DNA from 4 places in the Nocardia sp. CA-145437 genome. Region 1 is predicted to be linked to each of the others. Evidence: riboswitches for the same ligand, from Rfam matches in the RefSeq annotation. Region 1 holds a riboswitch; each other region holds the start of a gene.
What was found. A riboswitch is a leader RNA that binds a small molecule or an ion and turns the genes downstream of it on or off. The one in region 1 is predicted to bind S-adenosylmethionine.

Region 1 (5,191 bases):
GGGCGCAGAAGATCGCCGACGGCCGCCCCTACCCGGGCCACGCCGCCCTGCAGACCGCGGCTGCGGCGGAACTGCGCGCCATGTCCGCCGTCGATCTGGAACGGGTCTTCGATTCCTGTGCGCACCAGCCGGTTTCGGAGCGCACCGTCGACGAGCTCACCCCGATCGTGTCCGCCCGCCTGACCACGATGCTGGGCCCCGAGGAGGGCTACCCCGACTACTGATCCCCCCGCACATCCACCGCAATCGCTCTACCCTGGTTGCCATGCGCAGGTCCCTGCCACCGGTCGCGTCGAAGGTTTCCGACACCTTGATCGCGCGCGGCCATCACGGGGTGATCATCACCCAGCCCACACCCACCCCCACCGCGCGCGATGCGGCCGACGCGGTCGGCGTCACCGTCGGGGCCATCACCAAATCCCTGGTGTTCCTGCTCGACGACGACCCCGTCCTGCTGCTCGTCTCCGGCGCGCACCAGGTGCATCTGGCGCGCACCGGGCAACGTCTGGAGGGCACGCTCAGCCGGGCGCCCGCGGCCATGGTCCAGGAGGTGACCGGGCAGCGCCTCGGCGGCGTCGCCCCGCTCGGGCACCCCACCAACCTGCCCACCTTCGTCGACAACGCGCTGGCCCAGTACCGGGAGCTGTGGGCGGCGGGCGGGCATCCGAACACCCTGTTCCGCACGACCTTCGGCGAGCTGGTCCGGATCACCGCGGGCCTGGCCATCGACGTGGACTGACCGCCGTCGACGGGGTTTTCCAACAGCGTGGAATACCTGGGCCCGCGACCACGTAGGTTCTTGACGTGACCGATTCTCCGACGCCCGGCGCCGAGCTACACGTGCCCGACGACCTGAGCGGCATCACCGCGCAGCAGTTCCGTGCCGCCATGCGGCACTATCCGGCGGGCGTCACCATCGTCACGCTGAACTCCGCGCAGGGTCCGGTCGGTTTCACCGCGACCTCGTTCGCCTCGCTCTCGGCGCAGCCGCCGCTCATCTCGTTCAATATCGCCGAAACCTCGTCCAGCATCGAGGCCATGCTCGGGGCCGAATCGGTGGTGGTGCACTTCCTGGGCGAGCATCAGAAGCATCTGGCGCAGCGGTTCAGCCGCTCCGCCGAGGAGCGCTTCACCGACAAGTCCTTGTGGGCCACGCTCGGCTCCGGCGAACCCGTCCTGCACGGCACCCCGATCTGGGTGCGCGCGACCGTGCACCAGCTGATCCCGATCGGCGATCACACGCTGGTGATCGGACTGGTCACGCAGGTGCACGACAACACCGAGAGCTCGCCCGCGGCCGGCCCGCTGGTGTACTACAACGGCGCCTATCACCGCGCCGAGATCGCCGACTGACCTCAGGCCGCCGAGGCCGCGGTGCCGATGCCCAGCGCCGCCAGGATCGCCGCGCTCGCCTGTTCCAGCCGGGCCCGGATCCGCGGCCGCCGCAACAGCGTGACCGCGCGGGCGGCGGCCACCGCGAGCAGGATCATCTCGATCGCCGCGATGCTGGATTCGATGGCGCCGAGGGTGAGCGTGTTCAGGAAAGTGACCTCGTTCAGGAACTGCGGCAGCACCGCGAGGTAGAACAACCCCACCTTCGGGTTGAAAACACAGGACAGCAATCCGGCAGCGAACGCCGAGCGCATCGACGCGGGCATGCCCTGCGTCACCGCGGCCTGGGGCTCGGCCTCCGCGTTCCGCGCCCGCCGTTGCTCGACCAGCGCCCGAATCCCCAGGTACAGCAGGTAGATTCCGCCGATCACCTTCAGCGTGCGATACGCGGTGGCCGACTGTTCCAGCAGCGCCGCCACCCCGGCCGCCACCACCGTCGCCCAGACGATCCCGCCGAACGCCGAGCCCACCGCCGCCGCGATCCCGGGTCGCGGTCCGGCCATCGAGAATCGCAGCACCAGAAAGGTATCGGGGCCCGGCGTGAGCGCCAGCAGCACGCACAACCCCGCGAAACTCAACAGCAGCGGAAGACTCATGCCCTCCATGGCAACCCAGGACAGCGCCGGGACGCAAGCCCGATAACCATGAAGTCCGCCACCGCTGACATGCCCCCGACGAGCATGTCAGTGGCCGCTCGGGCCACACCCCGGGTAACCCGACGCAACCAACTGATCTCGTGCGATGCGGGTAACTCACCGGGTGCGTCCACCGTTGTCCCGAGGCCGAACCGCTGGCACGGCTGCCAACTCCGACGGCTCTCGGCCGCCCGCTACATACGCGGAGAGGTGGAGTACTCCGCACCGAGTTCACGGAACAGGTCGGTGTTCATCGTGAACGCCAGTCGCGCCTCGTCGAGCACGCGATCGACCTCGGGACCTTCGAGGGGAAGCTGGTCCAGGGCCTCGCGGTACTCGCGCTTGAACGCGGCCGGATTGGTGATCTCGTCGAAGACGTAGAAGCGCACGCCGTCGCCCTTCTTGGGCAGGTCCCACAGCTTCTCGGCGGTGCCGCGGATGACCTGGCCGCCGGAGAGATCGCCCAGGTAGCGGGTGTAGTGGTGGACGACGTAGCCGGCCGGCCACTCCTGCGCGCACTCCTCGATGCGGGCGGCGTAGGCAGCGGTCGAGGGCAGCGGCTGCAGCTCGTCGCGCCAGTTCGCGCCGCCGAGGTGGGCCAGATCGGTCTCGAGCGCGGCCAGGCGCGCCAGTTCCGGCTTCACGAACGGGCCCGCGACGGAGTCGGAAGCCAGTGTGGTGGAGTGCTTTTCGAGAGCCTCGTAGACGAACCAGAGCTGCCCGGTGTAGCGAAGGAAGGCGTCGACGCCGAGCTGACCGGTGAGCATGTCACGCATGAACGTGGAGTGCTCGGCCTCGTTGTGCTGCTGCTCGGTCGCGGTGCGAATGAGCGTCGAGAACGGGGCGGCGGTGTCCGTGTCCAACATGGTCGGGCTCCTCGTGGTCAACTCCGGGGGCACCACACTTTGGCTACCCTAACTTCCTCATCGACCCTACGCCCCAGCAACGATCGCGCGATTCGAACTTTGCGGCTCACCCACTCCAACTTTCGGATGATTTTTCCGCCCTGCCGGTGCCGTTGGTCACACCGCGTCACCACCGCCGCCGGGGGTTGACAAGCCCGCGAAGCGTCTGCCAGTCTCTGCAATCAGGTCATGAGTACCAGCGCTAAGCCCCGGCTAGCTGGTCGGCAACCCTCCACCGCGGCGGGGTGCTCCGGGTGACGACCGGGCCGTCGCCCGACCGGGCACGGCAAGCGCGGACTCACGATCGATTCCTGTCTTCCGATCGCGTGGTCCCCTGAATCCGATGGGATTTGTGATGACCGCTTTCGCCGACCAGACCTGTGCTCCCCTCGCCACCGTGTCCGGCTGTGACCTCCGGGTTCCGCTGGTCCAGGGCGGGACCACCGGCTACGCCAACTTCGACTACGCCGCCAGCGCCCCCGCGTTGCGGCAGGTCACCGACCGGGTCGCCGATCTGCTGCCGTTCTACGCCAGCGTGCACCGCGGCGCCGGGTACGCCTCCCGCGTCTCCACCGACTGCTACGAGTCGGCCCGCGGCTCGGTCGCCCGCTTCCTCAACGCCGCCGACGACCAGGTCGTGGTGTTCACCCGCAACACCACCGACTCGCTGAATCTGCTGGCCGCGTGCGTGCCCGGTGACACCGTGGTGCTGGATGTCGAACACCACGCCAACTTCCTGCCCTGGACCCGGCACGGCCGCCGCGTGGTGCCGGTCGCCGACACCATCGAGGAGACCATTCAGCGGCTGGTCGCGGAACTGTGCTCGAAACCCGCTGCGCTGCTGGCGGTTACCGGCGCCTCCAATGTGACCGGCGAACTGCTGCCGCTGGAACGGCTGGCCTGGATCGCGCACCAGTGCGGCACCCGAATCCTGGTCGACGCCGCCCAGCTGGCCCCGCACCGACGGATCGACCTGCGCACCACCGGCATCGACTACCTGGCCTTCTCCGGGCACAAGGCGTACGCGCCGTTCGGCGCGGGCGTCCTGGTCGGCCGCCGGGACTGGCTCGACGCCGCGGAGCCATACCTGGCTGGCGGCGGCGCGGTGCGTTCGGTCGCCGCCGACCGCGTGGAGTGGGCGCCCGCGCCGCAGCGCCACGAGGCCGGTTCCCCGAACGTGCTCGGGGTGGCCGCCCTGGCCGCCGCCTGCGACGCGCTCGCCGAGCTGGACGAGACCACCGTCGTCGAGCACGAGCAGTACCTCACCCACCGGCTGCGCTACGGGCTGAAAACCGTTCCGGGCGTGAACTTCCTGCGGGTGTGGCGCGACAGCACCGACGCCGTCGGCATCGTCGCCTTCACGGTCGACGGATTCGAGCCCGGCCAGGTGGCCGCGTATCTCTCCGCCGAGCACGGGATCGGGGTGCGCGACGGACGGTTCTGCGCGCACCCGCTGCTGTCGCGGCTCGGGGTGGACGCCGCGCTGCGCGCCAGCATCGGACTCGGCACCACCGCCGCCGACGTGGACCGCCTCATCGACGCGATCGCCACCCTGGTCGAGCATGGTCCGAGCTGGGATTACGCCCGCACCGACGGCCACTGGAACCCGGTCCCGGAAACCCGGCCCTTCAGCGGTTCGGCGGACGGCGGAGCGCCCTGCGGATTCTGAATCGCGGGAGCGGGTCAGGGCACCATGTAGCGAGCCGCGAGCTCCTCGACGAACGGGTCGTCCTCGCTGACGGCTTCGAGCCGGTCCAGATCGTTCTGGACCGATACCTGCCGGGTGTCCTGCCGCTCCGGATCGGGCGGTCCGTCCTCGTCGAGCTGGCGGATCAGCTTGTTCCGCACCCGTTCCTTCAGCGATTCGCTCATATCAAGAGCATCCTCCGCCTCAGACGGGCGCGATCCAGGTACCCCATGGCGTGTTCCGGACGACCGTGAACACGACGAGGAAGGCCACCGCGATCCACAGCGCCGACCTGGGCAGGATCCGCGGTAGTCGCGGCGGCGTCGCCCGGCCCCGCCAGGCGCGCACCAGCCAGGTGCCCCACCAGGCGAGGAAGCCGAGCGTCAGCGGCAGCAGCAGCACATTGCTGTGGATGGCGTCGAGGAACCGGCCATCGGTCAGATTGTGCAGGCCGCGCAGGCCGCCGCACCCGGGACACCAGTACCCGGTCAGTTCGTAGAACGGGCAGAACCCGTAGGCCCCCTGCACGTGCGGGTCCCGGAAGTGCAGCAGCGCCAGGCCGCCGGCGACGG
Region 2 (5,191 bases), 840 kb from region 1:
CGAGGGTGAGGTCACCGTCGAAGAACAGCACCGTGGGATCGTCGGGCTCGTCTCCCGCTCCCTCGAACTCGGCGGACAGCACGCCGCCCAGGCGGGCGTCCACGTCGGCGTAGGACAAGAGGTCGGGCATGGAAAAGGTCGACATGCGGGAGAGCATATGTTCGTAGCTCGCTCGACGAGCCGCCGTCACGGGGGCGTTTGAGCCGGGCCCGCGCGGCAGCGGCGACGCCCCCGGAGTGGTCATCGAAAAAGGCCGGAACCCAGCGGGTTCCGGCCCTTGTCGGAGAGTCTTCGGATCAGCTCAGTGCGTGATCCAGATCGTTGAGGAGATCCTCCGCGTCCTCCAGGCCGATGGAGATGCGCAGCACGCCATCGGTAATGCCCACGGCCGCACGGCCTTCCGGCCCCATCGCGCGGTGGGTGGTGGTGGCCGGGTGGGTGATCAGCGTCTTCGCGTCACCGAGGTTGTTGGAGATGTCGATGATCCGGAGCCGGTTCAGCACCTCGAACGCGCGCTTCTTGGCCTCGTTGTCGCCGGCCTTCAGCTCGAAGGTGATCACCGTGCCGCCGCCCGACATCTGGCGCTTGGCCAGCTCGTACTGCGGATGCGAGGACAGGAACGGGTACTTCACCCACGCCACCGCCGGATGCGATTCCAGGAACCGGGCGATCTTCAACGCCGAGTCCACCGACTGGCGCAGGCGCAGCGGCATCGTCTCCAGGCCCTTGAGCAGGGTCCAGGCATTGAAGGGGCTCAGCGCCGGACCGGTGTGGCGCATCAGGTTCTTCACCGGGCCGTCGATGTAGTCCTGCGGTCCCAGGATCGCGCCGCCGAGCACCCGGCCCTGGCCGTCGATGTGCTTGGTGCCCGAGTAGACGGTGATATCCGCGCCCAGATCGAAGCCGCGCTGCAGCAGCGGGGTGGCGAAGACGTTGTCCAGCACCACCTTCGCGCCCGCCGCGTGCGCCAGATCCGAGACCGCGCGCACATCGGTGAGGGTCTGCATCGGGTTCGAGGGCGTCTCGAAGAAGACGGCCTGGGTGGGAATGGACAGCGCCTGCTCCCACTGGTTCAGGTCCTCGCCGTCGACGAACACCGTCTCCACGCCCCAGCGCGGCAGGATCTCGTTGGCCACCACGAAGCAGGAACCGAACAGGCTGCGCGCCGCGACCAGCCGGTCACCGGCCGACAGCAGCGCGCCCAGCGCGGTGAACACCGCCGACATGCCCGACGCGGTCGCGAAACAGGCCTCCGCGCCGTCGATCAGGCGCAGCCGCTCCTCGAACATGGCGACCGTCGGGTTGCCGTAGCGCGAGTACACGAAGTGCTCGATATCGCCGGTGAAGGAGGCCTCGGCCGCCTCGGCGCTCTCGTAGACGAAACCCGAATTGAGGAACAGCGCCTCGGAGGTCTCGTCGAAGCCGGAACGCCGGGTGCCGCCGCGCACCGCCTGGGTGGCGGGGCCGACGCCCTCGGGGAGCGGTTTCTCGAAGGAGCCGCCGGTGATCATGACTGCCTCCACGGAAGTCCGTCGGCGCGCCAGCCGGTGCTGCCGCGGTGGCCCTGGCCGTCGAGCGCACCCTCGAAGCCGTCGACCACATTGAACGAGGGGGTGATGCCGAGCGTGGTGGCGGCGGTCGCCGCGCCGATCGAACGCTGGCCGGAGCGGCAGATGAAGATGACAGGCGCGTCCGAGTCCGAGGTCCGGTCGGCCAGCGACTGCTTCAGCAGGTCGGCGAACCGGGCATTGGGGGTACCGGTGACGTCGACCCACTCGATCAGCGCGGTCGGACGGCCGATGCCGCTGGTGTCGGGCACGCCGACGAACCGCCACTCGGCCTCGGTGCGCACGTCCACCAGGACCGCATCGGGGTTGTCGCGCAACAACTCCCACGCCTGCTTCGGCGTGATGTCACCTGCGTAGCTCACTTGTACCTCCTGAGAATCCGCACTTGCCGCACCGCTGTCCGATGCGAGGCCAGGTCGTCACCCGGAGCACCCCACCGCGGAGGAGGGTTGCCGACCAGCCAGCCGGGGCTTGGCGCTGGTACTCATGACCTGGGATTGAGATTGCCGAAGAACCGTCCCCACTGTCAAACCCCGGCGGAGCATTCGGCCGTTGTCACGAATTACAGACCAACCAGCGGGAATTCTCTTTGGCGAAGTGCCACGTCGACGTCGACGGCGCCCCGGCGACGGTGAACGTGACCTGCGCGGTGGCCTGGTCGCCCGTGACGGACGCGTCGGTCAGCTTGTCGAAGGCGATCGAGCCGCCGGTCGCGGTGGCCGCCTTCAGCGGCGAGGCGTTCTCGTCGAATCCCTTGCAGGACAGCACCGGGTCGTACTTCCCGGTGTCGTTGCGGGCCATCACGAACTTGGTCGCCGCCAGCGAGAGCCGATCGGAATCTGTGACATTCTTCTCAACCGGCGACACGACCGACGCGACCACGATTCCCAGGATCACCGCCGCGATGATTCCCGCCGCCACCAGGAACGGCCACATGCTGCGGGTCTCGTTCTGGTCGATCCGGATCGGGGTCTCCTCGGCGTCGCTCATGGGTAGATCATGCCTGGTCCCCTTGTGCGGGCCGCCGCGTGCCATCGATAGAATCAGCAGAATTTCCCGCCCCAGCGCGGGAATAGCAAGACTACGCAGCAACGCTGCAGCGTCGGGGGCCAACGGAGGCCGCCGAGGTCAGAGCGTCAACTTAGCCTAAGCTAAGAACGACGGCTGAGTTTTGACGGCAAGTTAGTTTCGACCCAAAGGGTGCGCGGAAGAATGACCGAACAGAGTGCAGGGACCCGCCCGCTACGCATTGCGATCGTGGGCGCCGGACCGGCCGGCATCTACGCCGCCGACGCGTTGATGAAGTCCGACGCGGACGTGAGCATCGATCTCTACGAGCGCATGCCCGCGCCCTTCGGCCTGATCCGCTACGGCGTCGCGCCGGACCACCCGCGCATCAAGGGCATCATCACCGCGCTGCACAAGGTGCTCGACAAGCCGCAGGTCCGCCTGCTCGGCAATATCGACTACGGCGTCGACATCACCCTCGAGGACCTGCAGCAGTTCTACGACGCGGTCATCTTCTCCACCGGCGCCAACGCCGACCGCGCGCTGGGCGTGCCGGGCATCGACCTGGACGGCTCCTACGGCGCCGCGGACTTCGTGTCCTGGTACGACGGCCACCCCGACGTCGCCCGCACCTGGCCGCTGGAGGCGGAGAAGGTCGCCGTCCTCGGCGTCGGCAACGTCGCCCTCGACGTGGCGCGCGTGCTCGCCAAGACCGGCGACGAGCTGCTGCCGACCGAGATCCCGCCGAACGTCTACGAGGGCCTCAAGGCCAACAAGGCGCTCGAGGTGCACGTGTTCGGCCGCCGCGGTCCCGCGCAGGCCAAGTTCACCCCGCTCGAGCTGCGCGAGCTCGACCACTCGCCGACCATCGAGGTCATCGTCGACCCCGAGGACATCGACTACGACGAGGGCTCCGAGGCCGCGCGCCGCCACTCCAAGCAGGTCGACATGATCTGCAACACCCTCGAGCAGTGGGCCATCCGCGACGTCGGCAACCGCCCGCACAAGCTGTTCCTGCACTTCTTCGAGAACCCCTCGGAGATCCTGGGCGAGGACGGCAAGGTCGTGGGCCTGCGCACCGAGCGCACCCAGCTCGACGGCACCGGAAACTGCAAGGGCACCGGCGAATTCAAGGACTGGGACATCCAGGCCGTGTACCGCGCGGTGGGCTACCTGTCGCAGAACATCCCGGCCCTGCCCTTCGACGACCAGGCCGGCACCGTGCCCAACGAGGCCGGTCGCGTGATCATCGACGAGGACGCCGACGGCGCGGCTCGCTACATGCCCGCTACCTACGTCACCGGCTGGATCAAGCGCGGCCCGGTCGGCCTCATCGGCCACACCAAGGGCGACGCCAACGAGACCATCGCCTGCCTGCTCGACGACGCCGCCAACTTCGCCCCGGCCGCCAAGCCGGAGCTCGAGGCCGTCACCGAGTTCCTCGAGGGCAAGGGCATCCCGTTCACCACCTGGGCCGGCTGGTACCGCCTGGACGCGCACGAGCGCGCCCTCGGCGAGCCGCAGGGCCGCGAGCGGGTCAAGGTCGTCGAGCGCGACGAGATGCTGGCCGCCTCCGAGCCCGACAAGGCCTCCTGAGCGGTACTCGACCCGACGTCCTGACCAGCGTGAATCCGCCTGCCGGACAAGGTTGTCCACACTTGTCACCGTTCTGAGGCATGCTGATCACGTGTTCGATGCCCATCTCCACATCTTCGATCCGCGGTTCCCGCTGGTCGAGAACGAGGGCTACCTGCCCGACCCGTACACCATCGCCGACTATCGCAAGCGCATGTCCCGCTTCGATATCGACGGTGGCGCGGTGGTCAGCGGGTCCTTCCAGGGCACCGATCAGAGCTATCTGCTGGCCGCCCTCGCCGAACTCGGCGAGGGCTGGGTCGGCGTCACCAATCTCCACGTCGACGCTGGCGACGCCGAGATCCTCGCGCTGAGCAAGGCTGGGGTGCGGGCCATCCGGTTCAACCTCAAACGGGCGGGCGGCGACATCGTCGGACTCACCATGCTGGCCCTGCGCGCCTACGAACTCGCCGGTTGGCATGTCGAGCTCTACATCGACGGGTCCATGCTGGGCTCGCTGGAACCGGTCATCACCAAACTGCCCAAGCTGTCCATCGACCACCTGGGCATGTCCGACGACTGCCTGCCGTACCTGCTCAACCTGGTCGACCGGGGAGCCAAGGTGAAGGCCTCCGGCTTCGGGCGGGTGGCCATGAATGTCGGCTCGGCCCTGCGCAAGATCCACACCGTCAACCCCGAAGCCCTCATGTTCGGCACCGATCTGCCGGGCACCCGGGCTGGACGGCCCTTCCGCGACGCCGACATCTCCCTGCTCGCCGACTCGGTGGGCTCGGATCTGCACAAGGTCCTGGAAGACAATGCTCGCGCCTTCTACGGCCTGCCCGCCAAGGTGCGCGACTTCGAGGACCCGGCGGCGAACCGCTCGACCGGGGAACCGCCGACGCTGCGGCTGCCGCGCTCGGAACTGCCCGCTCCCCAGCACCCGGCCACGCTCCCGCTGCCCCGCATCGATCGATAGGCCGCGCCCTCCGCGCTTCCGAACCTTCGCGTTATTGTCATAGCGTCAACACCGGCGGGTG
Region 3 (5,191 bases), 960 kb from region 1:
TGCCCGACGCGATGATCCGGCCCTCGTCCAGCACCAGCACCCGGTCGGAGAGCTCGTGGACCAGGTCCATCTTGTGTTCGACCAACAGCACGGTCTGGCCCTGCGCCTTCAATTCGGCCAGCTGCCGGCCGATTTCCGCGGTCTCGGTCTGGTTCATGCCCGCGGCCGGTTCGTCCAGCAACAGCAGATCCGGCTCGGACGCCAGCGCCCGAGCGATCTCGGTGCGGCGGCGATTGGCGTAGGACAGGGTGTAGGCGGGATGGTCGGCGCGCGGGACCAGCCGTTCCTCGAAACGTGCCAGCTGGGCGTCGATGCGGGCCGCCGACGCGCGTCGTTCGGCGCGCGCCGCCGGAGTCGGCACCAGGGCCACCCCCAGCTCGGCCAGCAGTGAAATCCACTCGAGCACCGGAATACCGGCCAGCGCGCGCAGCGGGCGGGTGGCGCGCAAGGTCGGCTGGAGACCGACGTCGACATTCTCGCGGACCGTCATATTGCCGAACACCCGGCCGTTCTGGAAGGTGCGCGCGATGCCCGCCGCGGCTGCCGCCTCCGGGCGACCCGGACGAATCCGCCTGCCACGCACCAGAACTTCCCCGGCATCCGGTCTCAGCACGCCCGAGATCAGGTTGACCGTCGTCGACTTGCCGGACCCGTTGGGCCCGATGATCGAGACGAATTCGCCGGGCGCGATCGAGAATTCGACCCCGTTCACGGCCTGCACGCCACCGAAGGCCCGCCGCAGGCCGGTGACGGTGAGCACCGCCTCGGCCGAGTCAGGCACCGACCGGGCTGGGCTTGTTGCCAGAGCTCTGTTCGTTTCCGACGACACGATCCCTCCTCACCAGAATTCCCTGCGGCCGGAACCGCACCACCAGCAGCAACACCAAGCCGTACAACACGATTCGCCACGACGGCGCGAGCCGCAGCACCTCCGGCACCCCGATCAGCACCGCCGCGCCCAGCACCGCGCCGTACGGCGACGCCGTGCCGCCCAGCACCAGGATGGTCACCACCAGCAGCGACATCGGCAGGTTGAACACGGTCGGATCGATGTAGGAGTACTGGTGCGCGAGCAGCGCACCGCCGATGCCGGAGAAGAACGCCGCCACCGCGAAGGCCAGCGCCTTGTAATCGCGCACCGGCACACCCGCCGAGCGCGCCGCCACCTCGTCGGCCCCGATGGCCCGGATGGCCGTGCCGAGGCGGGACCGCTGCACGCCGACGATGACCGCCACCACGACGGCCAGCACTGCCAGCTCCAGCCGGAAAATCTGGGTGTGCGTGGTGAATTCGTAGCCGAACAGGCTGGGCGCGGGGATCCCGAAGATGCCGTAACTGCCGCGGGTCACCGGCTCCCAATTGCGAATGATCGCCACCGTCACGATGCCGATGCCCAGCGTCGCGATGGCCACATAGTGACCGCCCAGCCGCCACAGCGGCGCGGCCAGCACCGAGGACGCCACCGCGGCGACGATCCCCGCGGCCACGATGGCCGGCAGGAAGGCCCAGCCGTGCGACACCGTCAGCACCGCCGAGGTGTACGCGCCGATGGCGATCGGCCCCGCCTGCCCGATGGCCAGCTGCCCGGCCGACCCGGCCACCAGCGTCATCGAGACCGCGATGATGGCGTAGGCCAGGATCTGGGTGCCCACCGAGATGCCGTAGTCGTCCGCGACGAGCGGAATCGCCACGCCCGCAACGGCGAACGCGATCAGCGCATGCCACCAGCGCACCCGCGGTTCCCGGCCGGAGCCGAGGAACGTGCCGGTCATCGGCTCGGATTCGATGGCGGGCGGGCGGGCCAGCAGGCCGCCCGGCCGCAGCACCAGGAAGATCACCAGCAGGCCGAAGGTGATCAGATCCCGATAGCCGTCACCGAACCAGTAGATGCCGAACGCCTCCACCAGGCCGAGCACGAAACCGCCGACGACCGCGCCTGGAATCGAGCCCAGCCCACCGATGGTGGCGGCCACGAACCCGGTCATGCCGACGATGCCGCCGCTGGTCGGTGAGATGTTCGAGTTGTAGAGGCCGACGAAGATGCCCGCCAGGCCACCCAGCCCGGAGGCGATGGCGAAGGCCAGCGACTGCACCCGGCCGACCCCGATGCCCATCTGCGCGGCGGCGTCCGGATCCTGCGCGGTGGCGCGAATGGCCAGGCCGTGGCGGCTGAACCGTAGGAACCCCCACAGCCCCGCCATCACGATGAGAGTGCTGGCGAACATGACCACGTCCGAGGTGCCGAACCGCACCCCGCCCACCTGAAAATTATTGGTGGACAGCACCTGCGGGAACGGCCGGGTGTCCGGACCGAACACCAGGGCGACCACGTTCTCGATGATCAGCCCCACCGCCACCGTCGCCAGCAGCGCGGCGATGGCCGGGGCGCGGCGCAGCGGCCGCACCGCCAGCACATCGATGGCGACGCCGACCAGCGCCGTCACCGCCACCACCACGACCAGCGCCGCCCACCACGGCACCCCGTGCTGGGCGATCAGCCACCAGCCCAGCACCGAACCGAACGCGAAGATCGCGCCGTGCGCGAAGTTGATGACATTGCTGACCCCGAAGATCAGGGTGATGCCCACGGCGATGAGGGCGTACGCATTGCCGTGGACCAAGCCCGCGATGAGCGTGTCGAACATCTACTTCTTGCTTCCGACCGGCACGAATTTGCCGTTCTGCAGCACCAGTTCGATCGGCTTCACACCGCTCGGGCGGCGGGTCTGCTGATCGAAGGCGAAGGTGCCCAGACCGATGCCGTCGAAGTCCTTGACCTCACGCAGGCCCTTCAGCACGCCCTCGCGGGTCGCCCCGCCGGCCTTGGCGGCCTTCACCAGCACGTTGAGGGCGTCGTAGGCGTAGACATTGAAGTCGCCCGGGTCGGTGTTGAACTTGGCCTTGAACTTGGTGACGAAGCTCTGGATCTTCGGGCTCGGATCCGACGGGGTGAACACGCCGTTCACGATGTCGCCCTCGGCCGCGCTGCCCGCCAGATCGATGAACTGCGGCGTGTTCTGGCCACCGAAGAACTGTCCGGTGAACCCGACGTCACGCAGCTGCTTGACCACCAGTGCGCCGTCCGGCCCGTAACCCAGGTGTACGAAGGCGTCCGGGTTGGCGTCGCGGCCCTTGATCAGCACCGGCCGGAAGTCCTGCGAGTCCGGCAGAATCGGCGAGGAATAGGCGATCTCGATGCCCTTCTCCTTGGCGAACTGCTCGAAGAACTTGAAAGCCTGCTTACCCCAGTCGGTTTCGAGATACACCACCGATACCTTCTTGGCCTTGGACTTCACCCATTCGGCATTGCGCTCCTGGAACACGTCCAAGGTGATCGACGGGCTCCACGAATAGTCGCCGCCCTTGGTGAAATCCACCGAGGAGTTGGTGAATCCGTACTGCACCAGTTTGCCGCGGTTGTACACCGGCGAGGCGGCGATGGAGGCGGGCGAGGAGAAGTCGCCCAGCTCGGCGATGATCGACTGGTCGCCGACGAACTTGGTTGCGATCGGCACCGTCTGTTTCGGATCCGACTGCGAATCCTCCCACTTCAGCGCGACCTTCTTGCCGTCGATCCCGCCCGCGGCGTTGATCTCGTCCAGCGCCAGGTCGAACCCCTGCTGCCAGAGCCGGCCGTACTCGGCCGAGCCGCCCGTCTTCGGGCCGGACACTCCGAAATACACTGTGTCCGAACCACTTCCGGGCGCGTCGCGGCCGCCGCAGGCCGTCGCCGATCCCACGACCAGAGCCGCCGCACCGACACCCACCGCGACCCGGAGAACACGCGACCGGGACCAGATCCTGCTCATTGCTACCTCTACATTCGCGCACCGGCACGCGGCCGGGCATGGGGACACGACCGCGACGCGAAGGGCGCGGTCTGGCGCTTGCGATGCCCGGCGGACATCACCTGGTCGTCACCCGGGGCACCCCACCGCCCACGCGAGGGTTGCCGATCAGCGAGCCGGGGCTCGAAAAACGCTGATACTCGTGACCGTGTCCAGAAAGGTAGCCGTGACAACCGGCGGCCGACACCGTTCGAATCACCCTGATGCCAAACGCCACCCGGCCCCACCGCCGGGAATTCCCCTGTAGCCCCCGCGAATTACCCCGGCGGCCGCATCGCCCCGCTGATGCGGCCACCAACCCCTACGTCAGATGCGCGGTCAGCCAGGCCGGGAACTCGGTCAGGTCCCGCAGCACCACGTCCGCGCCGGCCGCCGACAACTCCTCGGCCGCATACGGTCCGGTGGTCACCGCCACCGAGGTCGCGTCCGCCACCTTGGCCGCGCGCACATCACCGAGATGGTCGCCCACATAGATCGAGGCGCCGCGCTGGAGCAGCACCTCCCCCTTCTCCTCCGCCCACGCGCCGCCGACCAGTTCGTCGACCGCCAGCCCCAGATGGTCCAGATGCAGCTGCGCGTGCGGGCCGTTCTTGGCGGTGATCACCAGCACCCGGCCCCCGGCCTCGTGCACCGCCGCCAGCGCGTCCACCACGCCCGGCAGATGGTCCGACGCGTGCACCGCCAGCTCCGGATACATCTCCCGGTACATGGCCACCACGCCCGGCACCTCGTGCTCCGGGAACCATTGCGCCGCCTCGTGCGCCAGCGGCGGACCCAGCCGCGACACCACCAGCTCCGAATCGATAACCACCCCGGTCCTGGCGGCTACCGCGTCCCACACCGCGGCGATCCCCGGCCGCGAATCGATCAGCGTCATATCCAGGTCGAACCCGACCACCAGACCACCGGCGGAACCGCTCGAATCATCAACAGCCACGCTCCGACCCTACGGCCCGCCCGTCCCCGCCCCGCGCCTCGACCGCCACGATGTGACCCCGGCAACCGCCCACCGCGGCGGGCGGCACCGCGAAAATCAGCGGCGCGGCCACCGATCCGCGACCTAGGCTCGACCCCATGCCGAGCGATGAGGGAACGCTGTTCTGCGGGAGCGAGCTGGCCGCCCGCGTCGAGCGGGTGGAGACCGAGCTGATCGCCAAGGGCAGCGCGGCCGCCGCGGCCCGGCTCGAACCGGACACCGGCTTCGTGATCCCCCTCGCGGGCGGGGTCGCGTCCTTCGCCGAGGACGGGTCACCGCTGAACAAGATCGCCGGACTCGGCTTCGCGGGGATTCCCGACGAGGCCGAACTCGACGAGATCGAGCGGCTGTTCGCGGCCCGCGAGAC
Region 4 (5,191 bases), 730 kb from region 1:
GGAGTTCACGCTGCTCGTCCTCGGAGAGCAGATCGACGAGATCGCGGAGATCCATGTCATCGAATGCGGCGGTCATGGCGAATACATTACGGCTGATATGCCCGCTGCACACGTATTCCGGAACACCGGTTACGGAGGCGTCATGCGCGCGAAACCGAAAGCGCTTCAGGACAATTCACTGGAAACAGGCACGATACGTCGCGTAACGCGCCGTCGGCTGTGGCAGCGGCCGGGCAGCGGACATACGGCATTCGGGCAGCGGCGACACCGGCACAGTGGCAGCGGTGGCGCCGCCGTTCGGGCAGCGCTGGTTCAGTGACCCGACACGCGCTGGGCGCGGGCCAGTTCCATGGTCTCCAGCATGAGTTTGCCGACCGCCTCGGTCTCGGTCAGGAACCCGTCGTGCCCGTCCTTGGAGTGGATGACCTCGAGCCCCTTGGAACCGGGCAGCAGATCGGCCAGCTCCTGCTGGGTGCGCAGCGGGTAGAGCCGGTCCGAGTCCACCCCGCCGATCACGCACGGCACCGGCGTCGAGGCCAGCGCCGCCGCGACGCCGCCGCGGCCGCGACCCACGTCGTAGCGGTTCATGGCCTCGGTGAGCAGCACGTAGGTGGCCGGATCGAAACGCGCGATCAGCTTGTCCGCCTGGTACTCCAGGTAGCTCTGCACCGCGTAGCGGCCGCCCGCGCGCGGATCCTCGTCGCCCTGGCCGTGGTTCTCGAAACGATGGTCGAGCTCGCCCTCGGTGCGGTAGGTCAGGTGCGCGATGCGGCGGGCGATGCCCATGCCGGTCATGGGCGCGCGCCCGGTGCCGTGGTAGTCGCCGCCCTGCCAGTCCGGATCGGCCTTGATGGCGGCGATCTGGGTGGTCTGGGTGCCGATCTGGTCGGCGGTGGCGCGCGCGCCGACCGCCAGCACCAGGGCCGCGCCGACCCGTTCGGGCCGGCCGATCATCCACTCCAGCACCCGCATCCCGCCCATGGAGCCGCCGATCACGGCGGCCAGGCGGTCGATGCCGAGCAGGTCGAACAGCTTGGCCTCGGCGGTCACCTGGTCGCGGATGGACAGCGCGGGGAACCGTGTGCCCCACGGCTTCCCGTCCGGGGCCAGCGAGGACGGGCCGGTGCTGCCCTTGCAGCCGCCGAGCACGTTGGTGGCGATGACGCACCATTCGCGGGTGTCCACGGGCGCGCCGGGGCCGACGATGCCGTCCCACCAGCCGGCCTGGTTGTGGTGCACGTCGGCGGGGCCGACCACGTGCGAGTCGCCGGTCAGCGCGTGCTCCACGAGCACCACGTTGTCCGCGTTCGCCGATAGTTCGCCCCACCGCTGGACGGCCAGCGTGGCGTCGGGGATCACGGCCCCGCCCTCGAGTTCCACGTCGCCGATGGCGATGCTCCCGAGCGTCCCGTCGGGCGGCGGCAGCAACAGCTCCGCCGCGTGCCGGGACGTTCGCGATTCGATGTTCACGGTCAACTTGCCGCCGCCGTCAGTCCGGCGCGCAGATCCGCCAGGATGTCGCCGATGCCCTCGATGCCCACGGCCAACCGCACCAGACCAGGCGTGACACCGGAAGCCAGCTGCTCGGCGGGGGTCAGCTGGGAATGCGTGGTGGATGCCGGGTGGATGACGAGCGAGCGCACATCCCCGATGTTAGCGACATGGCTATGGAGCACCAGCGCCTCCACGAACTTCTTGCCCGCGTCGACGCCGCCGGCCAGCTCGAAGGACACGATGGCGCCCACGCCCTTCGGTGCCAGCTGTTTGCCCCGCTCGAACCAGGGCGAGGCGGGAAGTCCGGCGTAGTAGACCTTCTCGACGCCGGGCTGCCCGGCGAGGAACTCGGCCACCGCCTGCGCGTTGGCCACATGCCGCTCGATGCGCAGGCTCAGCGTCTCGAGGCCCTGCGCGATGAGGAACGCGTTGAACGGCGACACCGCCGCGCCCAGGTCGCGCAGCAGCTGCACGCGGGCCTTGAGCGCGAAGGCCGGAGCGCCGAGGTCGGCGAAGACCGCGCCGTGGTAGCTCGGGTCGGGGGTGGTGAAGCCGGGGAAGCGGGATTCGCCCGCCTCGTTCTTCACCGTCCAGTCGAAGGAGCCGCCGTCGACGATCACGCCCGCGACCGCGGAACCGTGCCCGCCCAGGTACTTGGTGGCCGAGTGCACCACGATGTCCGCGCCCAGCCGCAGCGGCTGGATCAGGTACGGGGTGGCGACGGTGTTGTCCACGATGAGCGGCACCCCGGCGGCGTGCGCGACCTCGGCGATGCCCGGAATGTCGAGGACCGAGCTGCTCGGGTTGGCGACGGTCTCGCCGTAGAACGCCTTGGTGTTGGGGCGCACCGCCGCGCGCCACTGCTCGAGGTCGTCCGGGTCCTCGACGAAGCTGACCTGGATGCCCAGCTTGGGCAGCGAGTAGTGCAGCAGGTTGTAGGTGCCGCCGTACAGGTGCGGGCTGGCCACGATGTGGTCCCCGGCCTCGGCGAGATTCAGGATCGCGTAGGTCTCCGCGGCCTGCCCGGAGGCCAGCAGCAGTGCGGCCACACCGCCCTCGAGGGCGGCGATGCGCTGTTCCACCGCGTCCTGGGTGGGGTTCATGATGCGGGTGTAGATATTGCCCGGCTCGGCGAGTCCGAACAGCGCGGCGGCGTGGTCGGTGTCGCGGAACGCGTAGGACGTGGTCTGGTAGATGGGCAGGGCGCGGGCTCCGGTGGCGGAATCGGGAGCCTGGCCGGCGTGAATCTGCTTGGTCTCGAAGGACCAGTTGGCCGGATCCAGGGTGCCGTCAGCGGGGACGGCCGCGGGCGCGGTCGAGTCACTCATGTGTTCTGCTCCAAAAACAAGGTCGCCGAATGGCGGAAGTTTGACGTTATCGAGAAGCGAATGGGCTTCGACAACAACACATTTCGGTAGACCTCCTAGTTGCGCTTGCGTTCGGCCCTCGAACGCCCGGTCTGCACCCGGAGCACCCCACCGCAGCTGGAGGGTTGCCGATCAGCAAGCCGGGGCCTTAACGCTGATGCTCTTGACCTAATGCGGGATTCTAGCGGCCGTCCGGCCCGATCTACGCAGTGGGGTTTGTCGCATTTTCGGTGGTATTTCCCCCGTTTACGGGGGGAAATACCGTTGTCGCACCGCAACAGGCCCGCCGGAATTCGCCGAATGCCGCCTGGACGCTGTCGGCGAGCATGCGGGCGGTGGTGACGGTGGTGCAGTCCGGGAGCTCGTCGCTGTCGTCGAACTCGCATTCCATGCCGACCCGCACGATGCCGTGCCAGGTGGTGGCGATGAGCCGCACGGTGAGGTGGTCCTCGGGCAGGCGCAGGCGTTCGGCGAGCACCTCGGACACGGCCCGGGTCTTGGTGTCGGCCGATTCCATGCTGAGCGCGCGGACGGCGACGCTGTCGCGGGTGATGCGCTGCATCTGCTGGAACCAGCGGAAGGGCACGGGCGTGTCGGAGTCGATGATCTGGTCCACGACCGCCAGGAACGCGCCGAGCAGCGCCTCCATCTCGTCGCCGGTGACGGGCTGGGCGCGCAGCTGATCGGCGAGGGCCTGTCCCCAGCCTTCGATGGGGGCGATGACGATCGCCTCCTTGCTCTCGAAGTACCGGTTCACGGTGCGCGGGGAGACGTCGGCGGCGTCGGCGATCTGCTCGACGGTGGTGGCGTCGAAGCCCTGTTCGTCGCACAACCGCAGGGCGACGTCGATGATCCGGGTCCGGGTCTGCTGCTTCTTGCGCTCACGCAGGCCGGGGCGGTGACGCGAGATCACACCGATGTGACTTGACAACTCCGACATCCCTCCATCGTAGGTCCTTGATGTGTTTTCCTGTCCCAGTATGACAACTGTCGCGCTGCGACATTTTTCCCTTGACGCCAATTGTCGGTTGGGGTCACTATGGTGAAGCTGCCTTCGAATCCAGAGGAGAGGCTCATGACCGTAGCGACGGACGCTCTCGGTACAGACGAAAAAGCAAGTCCCGCACAAGATTCCAGGCGTTGGTGGGCGCTGGGCGTGATCGCCATGGCGCAGCTGATGGTGGTCCTGGACGCCACGATCGTCACCATCGCCATGCCGTTCGCGCAGCAGGATCTGCACATCAGCGACGGTGACAAGCAGTGGATCTTCACCGCGTACACCCTGATCTTCGGCGGTCTGCTGCTGCTCGGCGGCCGCCTCGCCGACTACCTGGGCCGCCGCCGGATCCTCATGGTCGGCCTGATCGGCTTCGCCGCGGCCTCCGCGCTCGCCGGTCTCGCGCAGAACCAGGCCGAACTCTTCGCGGGCCGCGCGCTGCAGGGCGCGTTCGGCGCGCTGCTGGCCCCGGCCGCGCTGTCGCTGGTGTCGGTGACCTTCACCGAGGCCAAGGAACGGGCTCGGGCCTTCGGCGTGTTCGCCGGCGTGTCGGCGGCGGGCGCCGCGCTCGGACTGATCGCCGGTGGCGCGCTCGTCGAGTACGCGAACTGGCGCTGGTCGCTGCTGGTGAACACCCCGGTCGCGCTGCTGGCCCTGGTCGGCGCGTTCGCCTTCGTGGTCAAGGATGTGCCCGCGCCCCGCACCGGCGGCTACGACCTGCCCGGCGCGGTCACCGTCACTCTCGGCCTGATCTCGATCGTGTACGGCTTCAGCCGCGCGGCCTCCGACGGCTGGACCGCCTCCACCACGCTGGCCCTGTTCGTGGTGGGTGTGGCGCTGCTGGCGGCGTTCGTGGCCATCGAGGCCCGGACCGCGAATCCGCTGCTGCCGCTGCGTATTCCGGGTGAGATCAACCGCGGCGGGTCGTATCTGATCGCGCTGCTGGTGCCGATCGCCATGTTCGCCATGTTCCTGAACCTGAGCTTCTACCTGCAGATCGTGGAGCACTACTCGGCGCTGAAGACGGGTGTGGCGTTCCTGCCGTTCCCGGCCGGCATCGTGGTGTCGGCGGGTATCGCCTCGGCGGTCCTGCCCAGGATCGGGCCGCGGCCGCTCATGCTGGCGGGTTCGGTGCTGGGCGCGGCGGGCCTGGTGTGGCTGTCACGGCTGGAGTACGGCGACAGCTACGCGACCGCCCTGCTGCCCGCCATGATCCTGATCGCGCTGGGCATGGGTGCGCTGTTCGTGTCCATGCAGACCACCGCGCTGCACCAGGTCGACGCCGAGGATTCGGGCGTGGCCAGCGCGCTGCTGAACGCCGCCCAGCAGGTGG

Region 2: it holds a riboswitch for S-adenosylmethionine, as region 1 does, so the genes downstream of both, ACQPYY_RS32430 (rhodanese-like domain-containing protein) here and ACQPYY_RS01930 (aminotransferase class V-fold PLP-dependent enzyme) in region 1, are expected to answer to the same signal.
Region 3: it holds a riboswitch for S-adenosylmethionine, as region 1 does, so the genes downstream of both, ACQPYY_RS31845 (ABC transporter substrate-binding protein) here and ACQPYY_RS01930 (aminotransferase class V-fold PLP-dependent enzyme) in region 1, are expected to answer to the same signal.
Region 4: it holds a riboswitch for S-adenosylmethionine, as region 1 does, so the genes downstream of both, ACQPYY_RS05000 (bifunctional o-acetylhomoserine/o-acetylserine sulfhydrylase) here and ACQPYY_RS01930 (aminotransferase class V-fold PLP-dependent enzyme) in region 1, are expected to answer to the same signal.

Annotation. Positions count from the first base shown of each region.
Region 1 covers NZ_CP191204.1:419,999-425,189, reverse strand. The annotation lists gene ACQPYY_RS01955 (2-oxo-4-hydroxy-4-carboxy-5-ureidoimidazoline decarboxylase) at 1-224, shown strand, start outside; gene ACQPYY_RS01950 (YbaK/EbsC family protein) at 266-739, shown strand; gene ACQPYY_RS01945 (flavin reductase family protein) at 889-1,353, shown strand; gene ACQPYY_RS01940 (LysE family translocator) at 1,356-1,988, opposite strand; gene ACQPYY_RS01935 (heme oxygenase (biliverdin-producing)) at 2,222-2,893, opposite strand; SAM riboswitch class IV at 3,118-3,231, shown strand; gene ACQPYY_RS01930 (aminotransferase class V-fold PLP-dependent enzyme) at 3,288-4,601, shown strand; gene ACQPYY_RS01925 (hypothetical protein) at 4,616-4,804, opposite strand; gene ACQPYY_RS01920 (DUF2752 domain-containing protein) at 4,824-5,191, opposite strand, start outside.
Region 2 covers NZ_CP191204.1:6,996,143-7,001,333, forward strand. The annotation lists gene ACQPYY_RS32420 (hypothetical protein) at 1-145, opposite strand, end outside; gene ACQPYY_RS32425 (O-succinylhomoserine sulfhydrylase) at 297-1,511, opposite strand; gene ACQPYY_RS32430 (rhodanese-like domain-containing protein) at 1,508-1,930, opposite strand; SAM riboswitch class IV at 1,945-2,060, opposite strand; gene ACQPYY_RS32435 (Rv0361 family membrane protein) at 2,124-2,558, opposite strand; gene ACQPYY_RS32440 (FAD-dependent oxidoreductase) at 2,781-4,172, shown strand; gene ACQPYY_RS32445 (amidohydrolase family protein) at 4,264-5,130, shown strand.
Region 3 covers NZ_CP191204.1:6,874,342-6,879,532, forward strand. The annotation lists gene ACQPYY_RS31835 (ABC transporter ATP-binding protein) at 1-781, opposite strand, end outside; gene ACQPYY_RS31840 (ABC transporter permease) at 774-2,645, opposite strand; gene ACQPYY_RS31845 (ABC transporter substrate-binding protein) at 2,646-3,809, opposite strand; SAM riboswitch class IV at 3,879-3,996, opposite strand; gene ACQPYY_RS31850 (HAD family hydrolase) at 4,150-4,785, opposite strand; gene ACQPYY_RS31855 (GNAT family N-acetyltransferase) at 4,944-5,191, shown strand, end outside.
Region 4 covers NZ_CP191204.1:1,147,451-1,152,641, forward strand. The annotation lists gene ACQPYY_RS04990 (hypothetical protein) at 1-76, opposite strand, end outside; gene metX (homoserine O-acetyltransferase MetX) at 313-1,476, opposite strand; gene ACQPYY_RS05000 (bifunctional o-acetylhomoserine/o-acetylserine sulfhydrylase) at 1,473-2,822, opposite strand; SAM riboswitch class IV at 2,919-3,030, opposite strand; gene ACQPYY_RS05005 (TetR/AcrR family transcriptional regulator) at 3,064-3,801, opposite strand; gene ACQPYY_RS05010 (MFS transporter) at 3,937-5,191, shown strand, end outside.